2 regions of the Paenibacillus sp. Leaf72 genome follow, and region 1 is predicted to be linked to the other one. Evidence: predicted binding sites of a transcription regulator. Region 1 holds the regulator's gene; the other holds the start of a gene.
The links. Region 1 encodes LexA, which represses DNA repair genes until DNA is damaged. Its sites were predicted from a motif close to CGAACATATGTTCG; they were not measured.
Positions count from the first base shown of each region.

Region 2: the regulator LexA is predicted to act here: its motif matches at 5,926-5,939, upstream of ruvC (crossover junction endodeoxyribonuclease RuvC).

Region 1 is NZ_LMLV01000031.1:435,468-444,025, reverse strand. It holds gene ASF12_RS25340 (ATP-dependent DNA ligase) at 1-132, opposite strand, end outside; gene ku (non-homologous end joining protein Ku) at 129-977, opposite strand; gene ASF12_RS25330 (hypothetical protein) at 1,215-1,934, shown strand; gene ASF12_RS36675 (accessory gene regulator B family protein) at 1,879-2,388, shown strand; gene ASF12_RS36210 (hypothetical protein) at 2,366-2,491, shown strand; gene ASF12_RS25325 (LytTR family transcriptional regulator DNA-binding domain-containing protein) at 2,504-2,875, shown strand; gene ASF12_RS25320 (restriction endonuclease) at 3,491-4,240, shown strand; gene lexA (transcriptional repressor LexA) at 4,361-4,981, opposite strand; gene ASF12_RS25310 (LysM peptidoglycan-binding domain-containing protein) at 5,217-5,597, shown strand; gene ASF12_RS25305 (DUF896 domain-containing protein) at 5,946-6,149, shown strand; gene ASF12_RS25300 (aldo/keto reductase) at 6,181-7,167, shown strand; gene ASF12_RS25295 (hypothetical protein) at 7,275-7,781, shown strand; gene ASF12_RS25290 (HAD family hydrolase) at 7,806-8,558, shown strand, end outside.
Region 2 is NZ_LMLV01000030.1:410,836-419,393, reverse strand. It holds gene tgt (tRNA guanosine(34) transglycosylase Tgt) at 1-38, opposite strand, end outside; gene queA (tRNA preQ1(34) S-adenosylmethionine ribosyltransferase-isomerase QueA) at 77-1,123, opposite strand; gene ASF12_RS23095 (SpoIID/LytB domain-containing protein) at 1,134-3,230, opposite strand; gene ASF12_RS23090 (thiol-disulfide oxidoreductase DCC family protein) at 3,232-3,699, opposite strand; gene ruvB (Holliday junction branch migration DNA helicase RuvB) at 3,701-4,705, opposite strand; gene ruvA (Holliday junction branch migration protein RuvA) at 4,726-5,364, opposite strand; gene ruvC (crossover junction endodeoxyribonuclease RuvC) at 5,361-5,864, opposite strand; gene ASF12_RS23070 (BofC C-terminal domain-containing protein) at 6,043-6,759, opposite strand; gene ASF12_RS23065 (ABC transporter ATP-binding protein) at 6,845-7,702, opposite strand; gene ASF12_RS23060 (ATP-binding cassette domain-containing protein) at 7,699-8,475, opposite strand; gene nikC (nickel transporter permease) at 8,477-8,558, opposite strand, start outside.

The DNA.
Region 1 (8,558 bases):
CCTCCCTAAACCATCTAAGCGGACCAAAGTGCGCACGCCGTCCCATTTAATTTGATAACCCCATTCGGGTCCTTGGGGAATATTGGAAGAGGTTATTGGAGCCATAGGGACAGAAGGGAGCTGCATGGTCATGATACGTTACCCTTTGCTTTGGCTGTTCTCTTTTTCTTAGTTGAGGGAGCACTTGGAGGCATGGCGGCGGATTTTGTAGCATCCAAGCTTGCTTGTAGCGCGGCCATAAGATCAATGACATTGGTCCTTCCTTCAGCTGTTGGTGCAGATACAATATCAACACTCTGTCCTGCTATTTTTTGTTGAATCAATTCAGTTAATGCGATACGGTAATCGTCCGTATATTTGGCAGGATCAAACGGTTCGCTGAGCTGTTCTACCAGCATCTTAGCCATATCGAGCTCTTTATCATTAATCGTTGTTTGCACAGGTATGTTAGGAACCTGGGATATGGCCCTAATCTCGTCTGGAAAAAACATCGTTTCCAAACATAAGCAATTTCCCACTACTCTGACAGCTGCTAGGCTGCTTTTACTGCGAATAGATATTTTGGCTATGCCGATTTTTCCAGTTTGTTTTATGGCTTCAAGCAACAAGTTATATGCGCCAGCACCTGCCATGTCAGGGGAAAGGTAATAGGCTTTTTGATAATAGACCGGGTCAATTTCGGCCAAGTCTACAAAATCAAGAATCTGAATAGTTTTGGCGGAATCAGGCTTGATAGCTTCAAGCTCTTCTTCTTTGACAATTACATACTTACCTTTTTCATACTCAAATCCCTTAACGATCTCTTCCGGACTAATCTCCTTATTGCAATGACGGCATGTCTTAGCGTAATTAATCGGCATGCCGCACTCTTTATGGAGACTGCGAAATGATATATCCTTGTCTTCCGTTGCAGAGTGCATTTTGATCGGCACGTGCACCAACCCGAAACTAATAGCGCCTTTCCAGACGGTATGCATAATAATTTCACGCTCCCTTTTTTATTTAAGGTTGCACTGTTTTTGGAAAGATATTCGTAACAATCAGTTGGTTATAAAAATCATAATATGGATTGTTTTTTATGTGGAGGTTCTTTATGATCGTGTATTTCCGTCAGGTATTAAAATTCTGTCTTGCCAACAGAGTTGCGATCATGCAATGATGAAAGTAATAAATTTGAAAACCAAAATTTAAAATAAAAGATGGTGGCGCTATAAATGGAGACAGCGAGTTATTTGCTTTTTAGCATATTGGATGCAATTGCGATGGTTGTATTGATGATTAAATCGTATAGGCAGCCACTTGCAGCATATAAATGGAATGTCCTTTTTATTTGCATTGGGGTGGCCGGTTGGTCATATGCAGTCCGGGTTGTGGTTGGGTTATCACCATACATAGATATATTTGGGCAATTTTTAATCTTCGCAGCGTTTTTTCGGTATTCACTTAAAATTAGACTTGTTTATTCTGGTTTGATGGTAGCGGTAGGTTATGCCGCCTATGTATGTATTCAGTTTCCGATCTATTTTGCCGTGACAGCGTTAGGTGTTAGCGATGTTGTTGCTCAGAATACAGGAGGGAACGGGGTTATTGCGATTCAATTTTTCACAGACGCTGCTTCGTTGGCGGTCGGATGGCTGATTACAGTATTTAATTACGGATTTACTTTTATCGTCATTCCTCCGCATGATTTAAGCCGCAAGGAAAAACTATTTACCGGAACGAACGGAATGCTTGCAATATCTACATTAGCTGCTGTAGCCATAATCACGACATCTTTATTTTTGACCGTTCATTACGACGCAGCCTTGTACGCTTACCCCCTAGTATTATTGATACTTGGCACCCTATATTTCCTCTCTAGAAGGAGAGAATCAGAGGATGATAGAGTTTATATCACAAAGAATGGCGCTTTTCATAAAAAGGTTAGATCCTGAGGGCAGCGTATCTGTAGAAGTGATGGCCTATTCTTTGGGTAATCGGATTTGTTCTGCAACTATAATCGCTGTTACATTGATTATTGGGATTGCAACTGAATCATTTATACAGACTTTAATTGGTCTAGTGGCTTTTTGGACTCTGAGGAAGTTTACTGGAGGCTTTCATTTTAAGTCCTTAACAACGTGTGTGATTGTCTCAACTTGCCTTTTATCTATAATTCCACATATTGTCTTAAGTGGTACAGTCATGATAATATTGATATTGTTGAGTTTAACGTTATTGATTTGCTGGAGTAGGGGCAGTGAAAGGAACTTACCTTTGTTGCTCATTTTGTCAAATATATTTTTTCAATCAGATGTAGTTACTTTAGTTTTTTTCGCTCAGATGGTATTGGTATCCATTCATCAAAGGGACGGAGGTGCTGAATATGATGCAAAAACTAGCGCGTAAAATTGCAGAAAAACTGCAAAAAGACGCTGAGCGTTCCGTCGCAAGTGGAAATCGAAAAGGGTTCATTGGGGCTCAACCTATCCCAAAAGAACTTCGTAAGTAGAGTGGATATCATATGGATCTAATGACTGAGATTCTAGGACAACGAATTTATGATGGGGAAATCGATGGAGATCAGTTTGATACATTCAAATTAGGTGAAGTTTTTTTTGTAGATATATTCCAACCCAAAAAAAACTATCACATTCCGAGATTCCATACCACTAAGGGCCTTTTTACATTCATAACGACACTTGAAGCATGCAAACAAATATTTTTGCCATTGGGATTTGTTGCGCTGGATGTTAACAACCTAGTGAACGTAGAGCATATTCGAGAGGTTACTAAAACATTTTACGCAATAACTGCGCATTTCGAAGGTGGTTATACAGCAAACGTAGCTAAAGGAAAACTACCTTTAGTGGAACACTTACTAAAAAAGGGCTGAATCCAGAAATGGGTTAGCTCTTTTTTAATACACATTTTCATTATTATGTCAATAAAAATCGATACTAGTATCGAACGATTAAATATTTCGACAAAAAACGACAAAACGTATTAGTATCCTGTGTTATATTAAAAATGTAAAACAGAGGGAAACAAATATCATTATAGAGACAGAAAGATATTAAAGCAGGAATGATCGAGTTCCAGGCAGCGGGGAGATAAAGCCGCATTCATTTTCGTCTCACAGTCCAGCGAATTGAAATTAGTTTCACTCCGCTATACTGTTGATTACGGGATGTTGAGCTCTTCCTCGCTGGGTTCGATCAGATCCATGACATCAAATGAATGATGAAACAATAGCATACATACCGGTAACCGACTGTAAATTTGGAGAGGGCTGACACGAGTATTACTGATGAAGATATCAGTAGTGCTATGTGTTAGCCTTTTTATATGGTGTTAGTTATTGTGAAAATCGATACTACTGATTGTGATGAAACAAAGTTAAGTAAAGTGAGTAGACTGATAACTTTTATGTATTTTTCATTATTAGGTACAAATTCCTATTATATATGCCGATATAAGGTATATTATGTTGAACAAAGGGGATCTAAATATGGCAAAACGTAGAAGGAAGAAAGAGGAATTGGACCCGGTACAAGCATTTGTGCTGCTACTTATGCTGGGTGCTGGTTTTGGTGCCTATAAGCTTACAAATTCTTTTATTTTTGCGGGTGTTGCATTTGGTGCGGTTATGATGTTGTATGCAATTGTAGCGATATCAATTGCTCGCAAACGTAATGAACGCCTTAAGCGTTCCGGTATCGCAGAAATAGATAAGATGGAGGGCCGACAGTTCGAGAAGTATCTTGGACATCTTTTAGAGGCTCATGGCTATAAGGTAACGGTGACGCAGGCAGCAGGAGATTTCGGGGCAGATCTTGTTATAGCAAAAGGCGCGCAAAGGGTGGTCGTTCAAGCTAAACGTTATAGTAAAAATGTCGGGATTAAGGCTGTTCAAGAAGCACAGGCTTCTATCGCACATTATTCGGCAAATGAGGCATGGGTCATTTCCAACAGTGGATATACAGAAGCTGCAATCACCCTAGCAAAATCAAATACAGTTCGGCTTATTGATCGAGCAGAGCTCATTGAAATGATTTTGAAGATCAATGCCAATAGATCAATTCCAACACCACATACCGACACAGAACAAAACAATACTGAGAAAATGATTACGAAGCAAATAAGGACAGAAGTAGCATGTGCAAAATGTGGCCAGCCATTAGTTCGTCGTAAAAGTGCGCGTGGAGAGTTTTTGGGTTGTTCAAGCTTTCCTAAATGTCGTCATACCGAGGCAGTCTGAGTAGGAAGACCGAGAGCTGAAAAAATCCTCTGCCTAAATTAAAAAGCTGCATCCAACCCGTTTCTAGTGCGGTCAAGGATGCAGCTTTATTCAAGTATGAAGGGTATGAAATTTCAACGATTAATGAAAATCCCGGAACAAGCCGATGACTTTGCCTAAAATCGTAACGTTCTTCAGGCGGATAGGTTCCATGGTTACATTTTCCGGTTGGAGACGGATATGATCCTTCTCGCGGTAAAAGGTTTTGACTGTTGCTTCATCGTGCTCAGTCATGGCGACCACAATATCACCGTTAGTAGCGGTCTGCTGCTGGCGTACAATAACGTAGTCGCCGTTATGTATGCCGGCTTCAATCATGCTCTCGCCAATGACATTAAGAATGAATACATCATCATCTCCTACGTAATGGGAAGAGATGGGGAAATATTCTTCAATATTCTCAGTAGCGGTAATCGGCACACCGGCAGTAACTTTACCGACGATCGGTACATGGGTAACAGCAGGACGGATAATCCCGTCGACATCTTCCTGATCCAAAATCTCGATAGCGCGAGGTTTAGTTGGATCGCGGCGGATAAGCCCTTTCTTCTCCAGACGGTCCAGATGACCGTGTACAGTCGAGCTTGAAGCAAGTCCAACTGCTTCTCCAATTTCACGTACGGAAGGCGGATAACCCTTCTCGCGAACTTCGTTCTTTATAAATTCCAGAATCGACTGCTGGCGATTGGAAGCTTTGGACAACACGATCACTCCAGTTCACGCACTCCATGATGAGTGCGACATGAATTTTGATTGAAACTTTGATCCATGCACTTCATTCGAAGTGCAATATGAGTATTTATTTCTCAAATTATAACATGGAACCGCCGTTCGTACAAACATAAGTTCCTAAAAACAAAAGTTCGCATTGTCTGTTGACCACAAACAAATGTTCGTGTTAATATCGAAACAGAACAAACGTTTGGGAGTGAGGGCAATGATCATTTATCCAGAATCCTATCAATCTATTTTCTCAGAGAAAGCGCCTGTTAAGGCGGCAAAGATGAAATGGCAAATCAGCATGGCTGGATTTAGCAACTATGCTTTGAAGTTGGCGGTGTGTCTGACTCTGTTTATCGTATTGTTTTCTGGTTTTTTATTGGTGCGCACAGAAGCTTCAGTGAATCATGTTGCGCCAGCGTCTGCTGGAGAACAGACGGTAGTGGTTGCGCAAGGCGATACATTATGGGAGCTTGCACGTAAATACTCGGACAGTTCTGATGATATACGCTGGTCCGTTTATCAAATACGGGAACGCAACCAGCTGTCGTCGCCAGATATATGGCCTGGGCAGAAGCTGGTCATTCCTTCTCCATAGCTTCATTAAGAAGCATGCCTCTATACTATACGCAAGCTGTTTGCATGACGGAAATCATGTAGCTGTTCTTCGTAACTTTTGAAGCGTGAATACTCGACCTAAATACAGAATAGATCGGAACAATGATAGCATTATCGTTGTACGATCTATTCTGTATTTAATTATAGCCCCATTTTCTTGAAATATAGGAAAGGATATGATTTTCTCATCCATTCTCTATATTTCTCGGACTGAAACGCGCTGCGCCGCCAAAGGACGGCGACAGCCGTTTCACCTTGACAACAGCGTATTGGTAATGTCAAAGTAGAAAGAGTTTGGGAAAAGTACAGCAAGTGAGGTGAGCAATCAATGGAAGAGCTTATTGCCAGAATTAATGAATTATCCCGTAAAAATAAAACAGTCGGTTTGACGCCCGAGGAACTGACGGAACGGGCTGAGCTGCGCAGTAAATATATGGAGCAGTTTAAAAGCAATTTTCGCCAACAGCTTGATACGATTAAATTCGTAGAAGATGAAGAGAGTGAAGCGGGAGACGAGAAGCCACAGCATTAATTATTTTAATGGGAGAGGCGGTCATCATTTTATGAAATACCAACTGCTTGGACGTAGTGGACTAGCTGTTTCTGAACTTTGTCTTGGAACGATGACATTTGGCAATACAACGAATGAGCAGGATTCGCTTGAGATGATCAATCGTTTTGTGGAGCGCGGCGGCAATTTTCTCGATACGGCGAACGTTTATGTAAGCGGACGCTCTGAAGAGATCGTCGGAAAAGCGATTAAAGGCCGTCGTTCTGAGATGGTTGTTGCTACAAAGGTTAGAATGACAACATCTCCTGATATTAATGGAGTAGGGCTGTCCCGCAAGCATATTATGGACGGCGTGGAAGCGAGCCTCAAGCGACTGCAAACCGATTACATTGACTTGTATCAGGTTCATGTATGGGATCATGCTACGCCGATTGAAGAGACGCTGCGGACGCTCGATGATCTTGTCACATCAGGCAAGGTGCGTTACATCGGCTGTTCTAACTTTTTTGCATGGCAGCTTATGAAATCTTTGGCATGGAGCGATGCTAATAGGTATGTACGCTTTGTTTCGCTGCAGCCTCAATATAGCCTCGTTAGTCGCCAGATGGATCGCGAAATGATGTCGCTTTGCCTAGAAGAAAACGTTGGCGTTATTCCATGGGCTCCGCTTGGTGGCGGTTTTCTGACCGGCAGGTATGATCGCACAGAGCCGACAGAGGGCAGATTGACAAGCAAAGTAGGCGAAAGTGCTTGGGCAAACCGGGCAAATGAGCAAAACTTTGCTGTTTTGGATGCTGTATTAGCAGCTGCCAAGGAACTTGATAAAACACCTGCTCAAGTTTCACTGAATTGGCTGCTGCAAAGGGAAGGCATTACGTCCCCAATCTTTGGTGCTAGTACGATTGCGCAATATGAGGATAATATGGGAGCTGTCGGCTGGACGATGCCTGAAGAAATATGGAACCGTCTGGATGAGGTCAGCGCGCTTGCCGAAGACTATCCGAATCGTTTTATTGCAAAATTCAAACGTCCGTTTTAACGAATTACTGTGAAACCTGGAGATATACGGTGTCAGCCTGCATCACTTGTCTGACTTGATTTATTAAGCGTGATTTTGTGCTGCAGCCATAATAAGGAGGAACGAATTTGTCACGTACATGGGAGCGCAAGGTGCGCCGAAATACGAACCAAATTAACAAAAATCGCAAAAAACAAGGCGGCCCAAGCTTTAAACCAGCTGGACCCCAATCAGATCGTTTTGTTGGCCGCAGCTATATTGCGCCGATTTTACTCCTGCTGTTTATTGCCATGTACGTTATACTTGCCCAAATGGACCCGCAATTTAAATTCGATACCTTGCTAGGTGTGACAATTGGCTGCTATGTATTTCTGGCAATTGTATTTTTCCTGCGGCGCCCGTATATTACAATCGGTAAAAACTATGTTCAAACACGCAAGATGACTGGCGACAAGCGTCTAGGTGCAGAAGCGATCAAGACGATTCGCGTACAGCCTGGCTATGTGACGATTGAACCGCAAAAAGGATCGACGTGGGCTTTTTCGCGAGTATTTCATCGTTATCCAACGGATGAAATCAGCGCAAGATTAGAGCAATTTGCCAAAGATAACGGCATAACATACGAACAAAAATAAAACGACCAGGAGCGTCAGTGAACAATGGCAAAGCTAGCGGTATTATTTGATTTGGATGACACACTGCTATGGGATGACCGTAGTGTAAAAGAAGCATTTGATGCGACCTGTCAAGCAGGTGCGGAAGCAGCGGGCGTAGATGCGGTAGAGCTGGAGGAAGCTGTTCGCAAGGAAGCTCGCAGCTTATATGAATCGTATGAAACGTTCCCTTTCACGAAAATGATCGGAATTAATCCTTTTGAAGGCCTATGGGCTAACTTCCGTGAGGGAGAGCAGGAGGAGTTCAGAAAGCTGGAGCAGCTTGCACCCGCTTATCGTCGTGAAGCATGGACGAAAGGGCTAAAAGCGCTGGGCGTAGACAATCCAGAGCTTGGCGCCATACTGGCCGAGCAGTTTCCGGCAGAGCGCAGAGCGCGCCCGATTGTATATGATGAAACGTTTCGATTGCTAGATGCGCTAAAAGGCAAGTATAAGCTGCTGCTGCTAACGAACGGCTCACCGGATTTGCAGCAGGAGAAGCTTACAGGCGTTCCACAGCTTGCGCCTTATTTTGACCACATCATTATTTCGGGCGCTTTCGGTGAAGGCAAGCCGGCCGCTTCGATTTTCCGCCATGCGCTGGAGCGCCTTGGTATTGAACCGGAACAGGGTATAATGGTTGGGGACAAACTGACTACGGATATTTTAGGTGCAAATACCATTGGTATGGATTCGGTATGGATTAATCGCCATGACGCTGTTCGGTCGGATGAAATTGTGCCTACATATGAAATTAAG
Region 2 (8,558 bases), on a different contig from region 1:
TTGCACACTTTTAACAATTCATAGGTTACAGCCACAATTCACGCTTCCTGTCTTCTTTAATTTTGTTGCTTCATTATTAATAAATAAACATCGCATCGCCGAAGCTAAAAAAGCGGTATTCCTCACGAATCGCTTCTGCATAAGCGCCCATAACCGCATCGCGCCCAGCAAGCGCGCTGACGAGCATAACCAGCGTCGACTTGGGCAAATGGAAATTGGTTAGCAGTGCATTAACGAGCTTGAAGGAGTAGCCCGGAAAAATAAAAATATCAGTCCAGCCGCTGCATGCCTGAATCGCTTCCTTCTCAAAGCGCGCCGCAACGGTTTCCAGCGTCCTTGCAGAGGTTGTCCCTACAGCAACGATGCGTGCGCCCTCGGCCTTCGCCTGATTCAGCAGCGCTGCGGTCTCCTCGCTAAGCTCGTAATATTCCGAATGCATCACATGCTCTTCCACTACGTCTACCGACATCGGCCGAAACGTTCCGAGCCCTACATGCAGCGTCACATAAGCAATGCGCACACCTTTATCCGCAAGCCGCTGCAAAAAGTCTGCTGTAAAATGCAGTCCAGCCGTCGGGGCTGCCGCCGAGCCATCATGCTTGGCATAAACGGTTTGATAGCGCTCACGCTCCTCCAGACGTTCCCGAATGTAAGGCGGAAGCGGCATTTCGCCAAGCCGCTCCAGCAGCTCCTGAAAAATGCCCGTATAGGCAAACCGAATCGTACGGCCGCCCATATCGCCTTCCTCTTCAACAAAAGCACGAAGCAGGGGCTGGCCGCTGCCGTCGTCGCCAAACCATACCTCTGCGCCGATCTTCATGCGTTTGGCCGGCTTCGCGAGCGCCTCCCAGCGGTCACCTTCCAGCTGCTTGAGCAGCAGCAGCTCAATCTTCGCCCCCGTATCCGCCTTCGCGCCAATTAAACGTGCAGGCAGTACCCTGGTGTCATTAAGCACCAGCACATCTCCGGCATGCAAATGCTGCGCCAGATCGGTGAAGTTTTCATGGTTCACCGCGCCATTGCTGCGGTCCAGCGTTAAAAGCCTCGATGAAGTCCGCTGCTGCAGCGGCGTCTGGGCAATTAAACGCTCTGGCAGTTCAAAATCAAACATTTCTACGTTCATCTGTCAGTCATCATTCCTTAGCGATAGTTACATCATTATAATAGTATTTCAGAATATAAGAGTAGTCATACCCTTGCTCGGCAAGGCCAAGCGCCCCATACTGGGACAGACCGATGCCATGACCGAAGCCTGTACCGATGAAACGGAAGCTCGGCGTCTTCGTCGCTTCACGAACCTTGCCTTTGCTGCCCATAATATACAGCTTGGCCTCCATCTGCTTTACTTCGCCGCCTGCCCCAATCGTATAGATCGCACTTGTACTCTCAGGCTTTGCTGTCGTTTTCTTATTCGCTCCAAGTACGTTCACGCGTGCTGTCTCGTCAATTTGGAACAAGGTGCTCGGCAGGCTTCCAAGCGCCGTCCGCAGCATATCCGGATATTTGACCTCCAGCTTTTTGCCGTTCGCCAGCATTTCCGTAGCGCGACCCGACTGTCCTGTCTTGCTCACTTGGAGCGAAGTAATTGGACCGGCTATCGTGGTGACGCTCTTGAGTGAAGCGACCAGCTCCTCTGAGCTGAAAGGGCCTCGTACCCAAGACATCGGACCCGATTGCACTGATTTTTCCAAGACGACTACCTTTGCACCCGCATTGACTTGGCCAACCAACGGAACATCATCCTGGATGAGCGGTATTTTCCGCACCTTTACGCCGTCCGTATTCACCTTCATCAGCTTAATTCCTGCGGCATTCGTTTCGCTTCTCTCCGTGAGCAAATCTTCGCGAATATAGCCGGTTAAGCCGCTTGGAAGCACAACGCGGTACCAGCTGTACAGCCCTTTTTCCGCCGAGCTGTCCGTCGGGCTTTTGACACTCGTCAAATAAGGAACGGCATTGCCCCATACTTCCTTGGCATCCGCTGTAGCCCCGCCGCCATTGGAGGAATAAAGCGCCTCAATCAGCTTGCCTTTATACAGCACGACCTCGCCTTGCGTCGCGTCTACCGCTTGAATCGTGGATTGCTTCTCCGTGCTTGTTCCCGCATAGGCTTGGCTGCTCACACTATCGACCACATGGGCGATTTGAAAGCCCGTGCCTTGATAGAGCGCATACGTTCTAGCGGCAACCGCCTGAGCCTTCAAAGCCTCCTGCGGCCAAGTTGCAACCATTTCCGAACCTACAACCGAATACAAATACTGCTCAAACGGAAGTTCATTTACGACTGCAAGCTTGCCATTAAAATCACTGAACTCAAACGCACCGCGATACGTGCGGCTGTAGCGCTCCGTCAGCTTGATTGTTTCTTTGCCTGCCGGCTCGACCCATACTTTGGCGCTCGTAACGGGGAACGTATACATCGTAAGCGGACTTCCCGACTTGCCTGTGAGCGTATGGTCGTTCTTCAGCAGCAGATAAGGCGATTTGGCGTCAGCCTGCAGCAGGCTGACGCCAGATGCTCCAGACGCTACCTTGATGAGGTCTAGATCAGCACTGCTGGCAGCAGCACCTACCATAACCGAATAACGCAGTCCGCTGGCTGGCTTGCGCACAGCGATATACGTATCAATTCCCGCTGCCTCAAATGATGACGATGCCTTAACAGCCTCAGCTTTAGAAGCATAGCCTGTGCTTTCCAGATGAAGCGGCCCTTGCAGCTCCGGCTGCGAACCGCCGGACAGCTTCGTTAACTCGCTGTCTGACTTCCATTTGCTTAGCGCAGTTTTTGCTTCTTCAACGGTTTTGTAGGTACCTTCTGTTACTTGATATACCGTCTTGCTTTTCTTCGTTAAGGAAGTAATAAAACCGCTGCCCTTCGCCGTCTGCACTCTTTTATAAGCGCTAAGCGCCGTCTCGAAGCTGGTCGTTTCCAGCACCTTGACCTTATAATCGTCCTTGGCAAAGCGGGCCTGTACATTGCCTGCCTCCCGCAGCCATTCCTCCGCGCCGGACGGCTGCTTCATTCCAATGGACAAGCCGCCTGCCGAGCTGAGTGTTGCTGCGGCTGTATTCACCGAATATTTCCCCGGAAATTGCAAAAATATAGCGACTCTTATCGAATCAAGCTGAGGTACGGCTCCTTGAGAAGGCTGTACATGCCACATCGAAATGAGCATTAGCCCAGCTAAAGTTAGAAGCGACAGCCGTCTGATCGAAAAGCGGGCGTTCATCTCACCTTCCCCCTTCTGGGTGATTATTGTTCTGCATTGGCGGCTTCCATTCGCAGCCATCCACCGAGCAGCTTTGCTCTGTTCTGCCAAACCATTCGTAACGTCGGCCCGCAATGATGCGATAAATAGCATCTGCTATTCGCCGCATGCCTGGGATCCGGTACAACAGGGCGAGCGCTCCCAGCCCTTTAACCGTGCGCAGCACGCGTATAACGCCGTCTGCTCCGGCATATAACATGCCATTGCTGTCCGCAACATGCATTTTCTCATAAAGCTGCTGCGTGCTCACCTGCTGAATGCCAGGAACGCTCACCGTTCCCGGCTGTTCCAATTGCTGAATTTGCACAAATTGCAAATGGGCCCGCGACGGAAGCTCCTTGAGCCTTGCAACCGTTGCAATGCATAGATTGCATTCGCCATCATAGACGATAAACAGCTTTTCTGCTGAATGCTTCCCCGCGCCAGCCATTCTAATTTCTCTCCGGGTATGGAATGCCTATATGGCGATACGCCTGCTCGGTCGCCATACGTCCGCGTGGCGTACGCTGGAGAAAGCCAATCTGCATTAAATATGGCTCATATACATCTTCTATCGTCTGGCTTTCCTCGCCAATTGTAGCCGCGATTGTATCCAGGCCTACTGGACGCCCGGCAAATGTCGTCATCATTGCATGCAGCATTTTATGGTCGATGCTGTCCAGTCCCATCGGATCAACCTGCAGAAGCTCCAGCGCCGAGCTTGCTATTTCGTCTGTTATAATGCCATCGCCACGCACCTGGGCAAAATCCCTTACCCGCTTGAGCAGGCGGTTGGCAATTCGCGGTGTTCCACGGGAGCGCAGCGCAATTTCCTGAGATGCTTCGCCTACGATGGAAATATCGAAAATTTCCGCCGAGCGCGAAATAATATAAGCAAGCTCATCAACCGTATAAAACTCCAGCCTGCTGATGACGCCGAAGCGGTCCCGCAGCGGAGCGGAAAGCAGCCCCGCCCTTGTCGTTGCGCCAATTAATGTAAAAGGCGGCAAATCAAGCCGTACGGATCTTGCGCTTGGCCCTTTGCCGATCATAATGTCGAGCGCATAATCCTCCATTGCCGGATAAAGCACTTCTTCTACTGTACGGTGCAGCCTATGGATTTCATCGATAAACAGCACGTCGCCCTCCTGCAAATTCGTCAGCAGGGCAGCGAGATCGCCTGGGCGCTCAATAGCTGGTCCCGATGTCGTACGCAGGTTTACGCCAAGCTCATTGGCGATTATGTTCGACAGCGTTGTTTTTCCAAGTCCGGGCGGCCCGTAAAGCAATACATGATCGAGCGCTTCCTTGCGAAGCTTTGCCGCGTCTATGTATACTTTTAAATTTTCCTTCGCCTTCGATTGACCGATATATTCAGCCAAATAACGAGGACGCAGACTTAGCTCCACCGCCTGATCATCCATCATAAGGTTGGCGGAAATAATTCTTTCGTCCATCCGTGCTCAGCTCCTTTTCGTCAACCTTTAAACAGCTGCTGCAAAGCGCGCTTCATGAGGGAATCAACCGTCTCCTCTGGAATCACCGTCTGCTGCAAGCCATGCCATGCCCGGTCAAGCTCCGCAGCTGTATAACCAAGCGCTGCGAGTGCCTCACGCGCTTCTTCCCAAGCGGTGCCTGCTCCCTGCCCGCTTCCGCTTTGGAATAAATCAGGCTCCAGGTAAGCGCCCGCCGCCGACAGCACTGCCGCATCGCTTGCGATGCCTGCAAGCTTGTCCTTCAAATCCAAAATCATCCGCTGCGCCGTCTTCTTGCCAATGCCCGGCAGCTTCGTAAGAAACGTAATGTTTTCCTGCTGAATGGCAGCAATAACGGTTTCTGGCTTGCCTCCTGCGAGTATGCCCAGCGCCACGCGCGGCCCAATGCCCGATACTTCCAGCAGCTTGCGGAACAGCGTCTGTTCCTCGCGCGTTGCAAACCCGTACAGCAAAATCGCATCCTCGCGAACGGAATGATGAATATATAGGGTTGCAGGCTCTTCCCTTTTCGCTAACGCATAGGGATTCGGCGTAAACACCCGGTAACCGACATCTCGTACATCCAGCACCACATACTCCAGCTCAACATGGGACACTATACCTCGTAAAAAATCAATCATGATCGTCCCGCCTCATTAATTTTTTGGACTAAAACTGCCGAATGGGCATGGCAAATGGCCACTGCCAGCGCATCCGCCACATCATCGGGCTTCGGAATGGCCGATAAATTCAGGAACATCTTGACCATCTCCTGCACTTGGCGCTTTTCCGCCTTGCCGTAGCCTACAACAGCCTGCTTAACTTGCAGCGGCGTATATTCCGCAACCGGAAGCCCGCGCTGCGCCGCCGCCAAAATAATAACCCCCCGCGCCTGACCAACCGCAAACGCCGTTGATACGTTCCGGTTGAAGAACAGCTTCTCCACCGCAACCGAATCGGGCTTGTACTTATCCATTAGGGCAACAGCCGAATCATAAATTTGAATGAGCCGCTCCTCGGGCGGCGTATGCGCCTCCGTCTGAATACAGCCATACTGAACGGGCTTAAGCTTATGACCCTGTTTATCAATGAAACCAAAACCCGCTATCGCAATACCGGGATCTATGCCTAGAACGCGCAAACCGCCAACTCCTTATTCCTGCCGTTTATTTCTCCTATTATACCAAAAGACAGAAAGGATGAGAACATGCGTTTGAGGAAAGTGTCGAGGAGCAGCCGATTTTCTTTACACCATCATTCATTATACAACAAGAAGAGGACGTCCTCTATAAGAACGTCCTCCGGGCTGCTATTTTCATCTAATAAGCGGATCGTTTAGCCGGTTTGCCATGTCCCAGCTCATAGTCGCTAAAGGTAGACAGGACGCTGTTAAACTCTTCGATGTCATTGATTTTAATGCCGTGGGTCAGCTGCTCTACTTTGTCGCGGGGCAAGCTGCTTTCCAAATACCCAATATCCAGTTGAAAAAAAGTTCTTAGCACCTTCTCCTGCTGGGGGGCCCCCTCAAACAGCGATAAATTCCCCTGCCTGTCCACGCCCATATACGCTTCATTCTGGCAATGCTTCGAAAACTCATCCACCGTCTGCTCAACCAGCACCCGGCTCGTTTTTTTATCGAAGCTTGCATGCCATTCGCCATTCGCCTCGAGCAGCCGGATCAGCTGGAGAGAAGTCATGCGCCCAAGCGGCCTGCTCTCCTCGCCGCATAGATAGTAGCGGCGCAGCATGACGCTGACTGGCTCCTGCTGCTCCCGCAGCTCGCGCAGCAGCTCAGAAGAGGGGCCGCTGGCGGCTCCTGCACTAGATGCTGCTCCTACGCCTACGGGATTAGCGCCAGACGCTGAATCGGCAAAATTGGCGACGGCGCTTGCCAGGTTGATGGCCGCAGCCGCCTTCGCAGGATGCCAGACAGTACCCGCTAGCGTGACGGCGAGCAAGGCGATACTGCCTAGCGTCCAAAGCGGACGGCGGCGAAGCTTTCTTTTTAGCTGCTTCCATAAGCTCATTAGCATCATGTTTGAACCCCTTTGTGCCTTTTTATTGCATAGGGTTCCACTGAGTTTCCAATATTATGCGCGTAAGAGAAACACCGAAGGAGGGCTAGCTTTTTACAAGCTCATAGGGCAGTTCCTTCTCCGCGTTTTCAACTGAGCTTTCGTCCACGTGCTCCTCTAGCGTCGCAAATAAAGCATGGGTGTACGGATGCTTAAGCTTGCCTTCCTCCCATTCACTAAACGTTTCCACGATTTCGCCCTGGTACATGACCGCGATCCGGTCGCACAGCTGACGGGCAAGCGCCAAATCATGCGTAATGAACAAGTAGGCCAGCTCTTGCTGCCGCTGAATTTGCTGGAGCATCGACACGATAGAAGTCTGCGATAAAGGATCGAGACTGGCTAACGACTCGTCGAAAATAATCACTTCCGGGCGCACCGCCAGCGCTCTCGCAATGCATACGCGCTGCTTCTGCCCTCCGCTAAGCTGATGCGGCAGCTTGCCTAGAAAGCTCTCGTCCAGGCCAACGGCGCGCATGAGCTGTTTGCTTAAGTCCCGAATTTCCAGCGGATGCTTAGCTCCAAAATTGCGCATTGGCTCTGCCAGCACCTCTTTAACAAGCATCCGGGGATGCAAGGAGGATGCAGAGTCCTGAAGGACAAGCTGTACGCTTTTGTATACCTGCAAATCCTTCATATGATGTCCATGAATAGACTGTCCGCCGAGCAAAATTTGCCCGGAGCTTAGCGTTTCCAGCTTCATAATGAGCCTTGCTAATGTGCTTTTCCCGCTGCCGCTTTCCCCAACAAGCCCAAGCGTTTCTCCGCGATGCAGCGCGAGATCAACCTGCTTCACAGCTTGAACGGCCGTGCTGCTGTCCTTCGCCTTAAGCCCTCTTCGCTTTCTCAGCAGCCGCAGCGGAAACGCCTTGGTCACTTGACGCAATTCCAACACAATCATCATAGGACGCTTCCTTTCGCTTGGACTGAAGCCATCCCGCCCGGCTGCATCGTGATGACACGATCCGCGAATTTGCGGACGCTTTGCTCGTCATGCGAAATGAGCAGCACCGTCAAGCCGAAATCCGCCTGCAGCTGCTTCAGCAAAGCTAACACTCGGTCGCGATTGAGTGCATCCAGCGCCGTCGTCGGCTCATCGGCAATAAACAATGCCGGCTCCGTGCTCAGCATCATTGCAAGCAGCACCCTTTGCCGCATGCCTCCGCTCAGTTCAAAAGGGTATGCGTCCAAAATCGCTGCCGGGTCCGCAAAGCCAATCCGTTCCAGCATCGTGCCCAAATACGCTTCCATTTCTTTGCGCGAACGCTTCGCTTGCAGCTTCAACGTCTCGACCATTTGCCTGCGCACCGTGCGGATCGGATCTAGGCCGCTCAGCGAATGCTGAATAAGAAGGGCGATTTCCTCACGGCGAAGCTTCTGCAAGCGACGCTCATCATAACGGGAAATATCATCCTCCTTATAAAAAATATGCCCGCCTGTCAGGCGCAGCCCGGTTTCCAGCAGCCCGACAAGCGCATGGGCAGTCATGCTTTTGCCGCAGCCGCTCGGCCCTACAAGCGCAGCCATTTCACCGGCATGAAGCTCCAAGGATACATTTTGGATGATAGGCAGCCATTTTCCAGCTTGCTGCCGGGAAATTTCTATATTTTGAACGCAGAGCAGCGGGGTATCGTTAAGGTTGGCGCTGTTGTTAATGTTGGTAGTGTTCGCCGCCATCTTACACCTCCTTCGGAACGTCAGCGTTCTGCTCTTTAAACCGGTCGCCAATTAATTGGCACGATAATACGAAGCTTACGATG